DNA from 3 places in the Enterobacter vonholyi genome. Region 1 is predicted to be linked to each of the others. Evidence: predicted binding sites of a transcription regulator. Region 1 holds the regulator's gene; each other region holds the start of a gene.
What was found. Region 1 encodes PurR, which represses purine synthesis genes. Its sites were predicted from a motif close to CANGCAAACGTTTGCNTG; they were not measured.

Region 1 (2,269 bases):
CGTCATTTCTCTGACGTTGAGCTGCGGGTCTCGCAGGAGGTGTTCAACGGGGTGTGGGATGCGCTGGCGGACGGCAGGGCGGAGATGGCGATTGGCGCGACGCAGGCGATCCCGGTCGGGGGACGTTACGCCTTTCGCGACATGGGGATGCTGAGCTGGAAATGCGTGGTGGCCAGCGATCATCCTCTGGCAGCGATGGACGGGCCGCTTAGCGACGATACGCTGCGCAACTGGCCCTCGCTGGTGCTGGAGGATACGTCCCGTTCATTGCCCAAGCGTATCACCTGGCTTCTGGACAACCAGCGGCGGGTGGTGGCTCCGGACTGGGAATCGTCGGCGACGTGCCTCAGTGCCGGACTGTGCGTCGCGATGGTGCCCGTTCATTTTGCGCGTCCGCGCATCAATACCGGCGAATGGGTTGAACTGACGCTGGAAAATCCGTTCCCGGACGCGGCCTGCTGCCTGACCTGGCAACAAAATGATGTCTCGCCCGCCATGGCCTGGCTGCTGGATTATCTGGGGGACAGCGAAACGCTGAACCGGGAATGGTTACGGGAGCCAGCGTAGCTGGCCCCGTAAAGGGATTAACGACGGTAGTCGCGGAACGGACCGTCCGCAACGGAACGGCGTTCAATCAGGCGCGGGTGAACTTCAATGGACTGCGACTCTTCGCGCTTGTTGACGATCCTGTCGAGCAGCATATTGAAGGCCGTTTCGCCCAGCGAATCTTTCGGCTGGTGAATGGTGGTCAGCGCTGGGGTGAAGAAGCGCGCGTTACGCACGTTGTCATACCCGATCACGGAAATATCCTGCGGTACGCGCAGACCCAGTTCATCGGCGGCGCAGAGCGCGCCCATGGCCATGATGTCACCCCCGCAGAAAACGGCGGTCGGACGGTGCGGCTGGGAAACGATCTGCTGCATTGCGCGGTAGCCTGATTCCGGCTCAAAGTCGCCCTGCACGATCCAGTTTTCCGGCACGGTGATCAGCGCTTCTTCCATCGCTTTCATAAAACCGGCAAGACGGCCCGCCCCGGTGTTGCGCTCCAGCGGACCCGGGATCACGCCAATCTCGCGGTGACCGCGTTCGATCAGGTAACGGCCGGCCATATAACCGCCTTCAAAGGCATTGTCGATAACGGAGTCGGTGAAATCTGCACGCGCTTCGCCCCAGTCCATAACGACCATGGGGATGTGGCGATACTCTTCGAGCATCGACAGCACGGATTCCGGGTACTCGGAACACATCACCAGCAGGCCGTCAACGCGCTTCTGAGCCATCATCGACAGGTAGGCGCGCTGTTTTTCAATGCTGTTCCACGCGTTGCCCAGAATCAGGGTATAGCCTTTCTGGAAGCAGTTTTTTTCAACCGCTTCAATGATCTCGGCAAAATAGGCCGCTTCACTACTGGTCGCCAGCAATCCAATGGACTTGGTGTGATTAACCTTAAGGCTACGCGCGACCGCACTTGGCGAATAATGCAGCTCCTTGATCGCTGCCCAGACGGCGTTGCGCGTCTCTTCCGCCACAAAGCGGGTTTTGTTAATTACATGTGATACGGTTGTAGTGGAAACGTTTGCGCGTTTTGCTACGTCTTTAATTGTTGCCATTAAATGTCACTCCAGACCATATCCTAAACTCCTGAAAAACTTGAAGGTAAACGTTTGCCTTCTCTCACCCTTATCACGCAATCTTGAATTGCGGCACGCCGGGAAAACGACACGGGACGTCAGGAGGGGGTCAATGGCCGGTACGCTAATAAATTTAGCGTGGAATTTTGTCCTATCTTGATGAAAAGGGGAAGAGGTAAAGTGGTTCTCAGTATAAATCCAGGAAGATTTTTGACGTAATCTGTGCAAAAATGAGCAAGCTCACTTTTCGTGTGGGGATTAAAAGGAGAAAAATTGATGAGTTCCGATCTTAAGTTTTCGCTGTTCACCACCGTTGTTGTGCTGGCTCTGATTGTTGCGGCCGGTCTGACGGCTGCGCTGCACTGATTTACGCGGAGGGAGAGCCTTCCCTCCCGACTCCCCGGATTGTTACTTCTCTGGCAAAAATCTTTTGCCATTTTGTTAACTTCTCATTTTTTGTGATTGATGTCATGCTTTCCGCTTCTTTGTTCTGTGTCACCACATGACACGGCATCCGGAGTTGACGCATGAAAATCAATTTTCCCCTGCTGGCCCTGGCGATTGGCGCTTTTGGGATTGGCACCACTGAATTCTCCCCGATGGGGTTACTGCCCGTCATCGCCCGCGGCGTGGACGTC
Region 2 (2,269 bases), 1.5 Mb from region 1:
AAACCAGGTCACGGGCTGCTCGTCGGTAACGTCCAGCGCCACGGCGATTTCAGGGTGCACGCGCTGGAACAGGCTGATTGCGACCGAATCGGCAATGGTGTAGGGCACTTTCTGGTCTTTTACCTGCTCAAGCAGCTCCGTCGTGCCGAGTTTCGGATCCACCGTCCAGCTCAGGTCGGGATATTTTTTCTCCTTGAGCTCACGCAGGTCGTCAATCACCACGTGGCCGGGCGCAATCGTCAGCTGCCGATCGTTAATCGAAGCCAGCGAGCGCGGGCGCAGGCTCCCGACGCGGTAAACTAGCTGCTGCGAAACGGAATAGTAGGTCGGGCCCGGCTGGTAGTTCTTGCTGCGCTCGCTGTTATACACCAGCCCGGCGGCAAGCATGTCGGCATCGTCGTTATCGAGGTCGTCAAAAAGCTGATTTATATTCTGGCGGACGGTGATTTTAAGCTTCACGCCAAGATAATCGGCGAACTGTTGTGCCAGCTCATAATCCAGACCAATGATTTTGCCGTTGATGTCGCTGTAAATGAGCGGGGAGTTGAGGGTACTGACGCGCAATTCCCCCCGCTCCTGAATGGCGGCGATACGGTTTTCGGCTTTGCCGAACCAGGGGATAGAAGGCCAGAGGGCCACTGCCAACAGCAACGTTACAATGCCGATGAGCAGATAATTAATCTTTAATTTTTTCAATTAGTTAATTCTCTGCGACGCCGGTTGCCTCAGTTTGCTGTAGCCATGTTAATAATAAGGTTTGCCATTGAATGAGCGGCATTTTGCGTAAACTTGCGCCACTTGGCAACCAATTAGAGAGACAGGTCACATCTATTGTTAAACCTCTGGGCAAATTTTATTTCGACGCAAACGGTTTCGTCGGCGCTCAGGATTCTCTATAATGACGCCCGTTTTCCCCCCTTGCGCACACTGTAAGCGCCCCGGCGCTTCGAAGACGAGAGACTTATGATGGAAATTCTGCGTGGTTCGCCTGCACTGTCTGCCTTCCGTATCACTAAACTGCTGGCACGTTTTCAGGCGGCCGACCTTCCGGTAAGCAATATTTACGCTGAGTATGTCCATTTTGCTGACCTGAATGCCCCCCTGAATGCAGAGGAGCGCGTACAGCTGGAACGCCTGCTCAAGTATGGCCCAAGCCTCAGCAGCCATACGCCAACCGGCAAACTGATCCTTGCGACGCCGCGTCCGGGCACCATCTCCCCCTGGTCTTCCAAAGCCACCGACATCGCCCACAACTGTGGCCTGAGCCAGATTAACCGCCTGGAGCGCGGCGTGGCGTACTACGTGGAAGCCTCAACCCTGAGCGACGCGCAGTGGCAGGCGGTTGCGGCTGAGCTGCACGACCGCATGATGGAGAGCGTATTTGCCTCTCTCGATGACGCACAGAAGCTTTTCTCCCACCATCAGCCTGCGCCAGTACAGAGCGTGGACCTGCTGGGGCAGGGCCGTCAGGCACTGATCGACGCCAACCTGCGTCTCGGCCTGGCGCTGGCAGAAGACGAAATCGACTACCTGCAGGATGCGTTCGTTAAGCTCAACCGTAACCCGAACGACATCGAACTTTACATGTTCGCGCAGGCTAACTCTGAGCACTGCCGCCATAAGATTTTCAACGCCGACTGGATTATTGACGGCGAACAGCAGCCGAAGTCGCTGTTCAAAATGATCAAAAACACCATGGAGCAAACCCCTGACCACGTGCTGTCTGCCTATAAAGACAATGCCGCGGTGATGGAAGGCTCCGAGGTGGGCCGCTTCTTCGCCGATCGCGAAGCAGGGCGCTATGACTTCCATCAGGAGCCCGCGCATATCCTGATGAAGGTTGAAACCCACAACCACCCGACGGCAATCTCCCCGTGGCCGGGTGCGGCTACCGGCTCCGGCGGTGAAATCCGTGACGAAGGGGCGACTGGTCGTGGTGCAAAACCAAAAGCGGGTCTGGTCGGTTTCTCCGTCTCCAACCTGCGTATCCCGGGCTTTGAACAGCCGTGGGAAGAAGATTTCGGCAAGCCAGAGCGCATTGTAACCGCCCTGGATATCATGACCGAAGGTCCGCTGGGCGGCGCGGCGTTTAACAACGAGTTTGGCCGTCCGGCGCTGAACGGTTACTTCCGTACCTATGAAGAGAAAGTGGACAGCCACAACGGCGAAGAGCTGCGCGGCTACCACAAACCGATCATGCTGGCAGGCGGGATTGGCAACATCCGTGCCGATCACGTGCAGAAAGGCGAGATCGTCGTCGGCGCGAAGC
Region 3 (2,269 bases), 760 kb from region 1:
GCGAGTAATTGGTGGCGACACTCTTTATTGCAGATCTGCATCTGCAAACAGAAGAACCGGCGATTACCGCCGGTTTTCTGCGTTTTTTACGCGGTGAAGCGAAAAGCGCCGATGCGCTGTACATCCTGGGCGACCTGTTTGAAGCCTGGATTGGCGACGACGATCCTAACCCGCTACACCGTGAAATGGCAGCCGCCATTCACGCGCTGGTAGATTCCGGCGTCCCCTGCTACTTCATTCACGGCAATCGTGATTTCTTGATCGGCAAGCGCTACGCCCGCGAAAGCGGCATGACGCTGCTGCCGGAAGAACGGGTACTCAATCTCTATGGCCGCAAGGTCCTGATCATGCACGGCGACACGCTCTGCACCGACGATACCGGCTACCTGGCGTTTCGCGCCAAGGTCCACACCCCGTGGATCCAGAAGGTGTTCCTTGCCCTGCCGCTGTTTATCCGCAACCGTATCGCTGCCAGAATGCGTGCGGGCAGCAAAGCCGCCAACAGCAGCAAATCCATGACCATCATGGACGTGAATCCCCAGGCCGTGGTGAGCGTGATGGAAAAGCATGGCGTTCAGTGGTTGATACACGGTCATACCCATCGTCCAGACGTCCATTCCCTTATCGCCAACGGCGAACCGGCCCATCGCGTGGTGTTGGGTGCCTGGCACACCGAAGGCTCCATGGTCAAAGTCACGCCAGAGGGCGTCGAGCTGATCGCTTTCCATTTTTAATCCCCCTCAAAATTCATTCTATTTTTTTGAACAATATTGGCAAATTGTTTCGATTTTAATCAGTCCGTGGTCGGTCTACTATTTATCACATCAGGGCAAAACGCCCTATCCCAGACAAAATACTTAAGGAATACGACCATGAAATCCATCAAAACTTTCGTTGCAGTTGCTGCTCTTTCTCTGGCTTCTTTCGGTTCTTTCGCTCAAAGCGTGAGCGCAACTGCCTCTACCCTTGACCGCGCAGAAGCGAAAATCGCTGCACAGGCTGCTGAACAGGGTGCGTCTTACAAAATCACCAGCGCGAAGGTCGACAACCGCGTCTATATGACCGCAGAACTGACGAAATAATGATTGCCCATCGACGAAAACAGACCGCCAGAATGCGGTCTGTTTTGTTATGAATTGACGGCAACAACGGTTCAAGATTTAACCGCGCAACCGTTTTCCTTGCCCGTATAACATGCTATTCTCTGTGCCCTCGAAAGCAGTGTGTTTCGCACCACAGGAGTTTTAAGACGCATGTCTTCCCGCAATAATCCGGCGCGTGTCGCCATCGTGATGGGGTCCAAAAGCGACTGGGCTACCATGCAGTTCGCCGCCGAAATATTTGAAATCCTGAATGTTCCGCACCACGTTGAAGTGGTCTCCGCGCACCGTACGCCTGACAAACTGTTCAGCTTCGCAGAAAGCGCCGAAGAGAATGGTTATGAGGTGATCATTGCCGGCGCGGGCGGCGCAGCACATCTGCCGGGCATGATTGCCGCCAAAACCCTGGTACCGGTTCTGGGCGTCCCGGTACAAAGCGCCGCGTTAAGCGGTGTGGATAGCCTCTACTCCATCGTCCAGATGCCGCGCGGTATTCCTGTCGGCACGCTGGCTATTGGCAAAGCGGGTGCCGCCAATGCCGCCCTGCTGGCTGCGCAGATCCTGGCGACACACGATAAAGCGTTGCATCAGCGTCTGGCGGAGTGGCGTAAAGCCCAGACCGACGAAGTGCTGGACAATCCAGACCCGCGGGGTGCGGCATGAAGCAGGTTTGCGTCCTCGGTAACGGCCAGTTAGGCCGCATGCTGCGTCAGGCCGGTGAACCGCTGGGGATTGCCGTCTGGCCCGTCGGGCTGGACGCCGAGCCGGAAGCCGTCCCATTCCACCAGAGCGTGATCACCGCCGAGATCGAACGCTGGCCGGAGACCGCTCTGACCCGCGAGCTGGCGCGTCACAACGCTTTTGTTAACCGCGACGTGTTCCCAATCATTGCCGACCGTCTGACGCAAAAGCAGCTGTTCGACAAGCTCGGTTTGCCGACCGCACCGTGGCAGCTCCTGTCCGATAAAAGCGAGTGGAACGACGTCTTCGCCATGCTGGGCGAGCTGGCGATCGTGAAGCGCCGCGTGGGCGGCTACGACGGCCGCGGCCAGTGGCGCCTGCGCGCAAACGACACCGCCGAGCTGCCGGACGACTGCTACGGCGAATGCATTGTTGAGCAGGGCATTAACTTCAGCGGTGAAGTCTCGCTGGTTGGCGCGCGCGGGCAC

Region 2: the regulator PurR is predicted to act here: its motif matches at 861-878, upstream of purL (phosphoribosylformylglycinamidine synthase).
Region 3: the regulator PurR is predicted to act here: its motif matches at 1,166-1,183, upstream of purE (5-(carboxyamino)imidazole ribonucleotide mutase).

Annotation. Positions count from the first base shown of each region.
Region 1 covers NZ_CP162152.1:1,865,651-1,867,919, forward strand. Annotated here, with positions in the region: gene punR (DNA-binding transcriptional activator PunR) at 1-567, shown strand, start outside; gene purR (HTH-type transcriptional repressor PurR) at 585-1,610, opposite strand; gene AB3N39_RS08895 (YnhF family membrane protein) at 1,908-1,997, shown strand; gene AB3N39_RS08900 (MFS transporter) at 2,159-2,269, shown strand, end outside.
Region 2 covers NZ_CP162152.1:3,347,889-3,350,157, reverse strand. Annotated here, with positions in the region: gene mltF (membrane-bound lytic murein transglycosylase MltF) at 1-696, opposite strand, end outside; gene purL (phosphoribosylformylglycinamidine synthase) at 964-2,269, shown strand, end outside.
Region 3 covers NZ_CP162152.1:1,101,274-1,103,542, reverse strand. Annotated here, with positions in the region: gene ppiB (peptidylprolyl isomerase B) at 1-8, shown strand, start outside; gene lpxH (UDP-2,3-diacylglucosamine diphosphatase) at 12-734, shown strand; gene AB3N39_RS05165 (YdgH/BhsA/McbA-like domain containing protein) at 873-1,082, shown strand; gene purE (5-(carboxyamino)imidazole ribonucleotide mutase) at 1,254-1,763, shown strand; gene purK (5-(carboxyamino)imidazole ribonucleotide synthase) at 1,760-2,269, shown strand, end outside.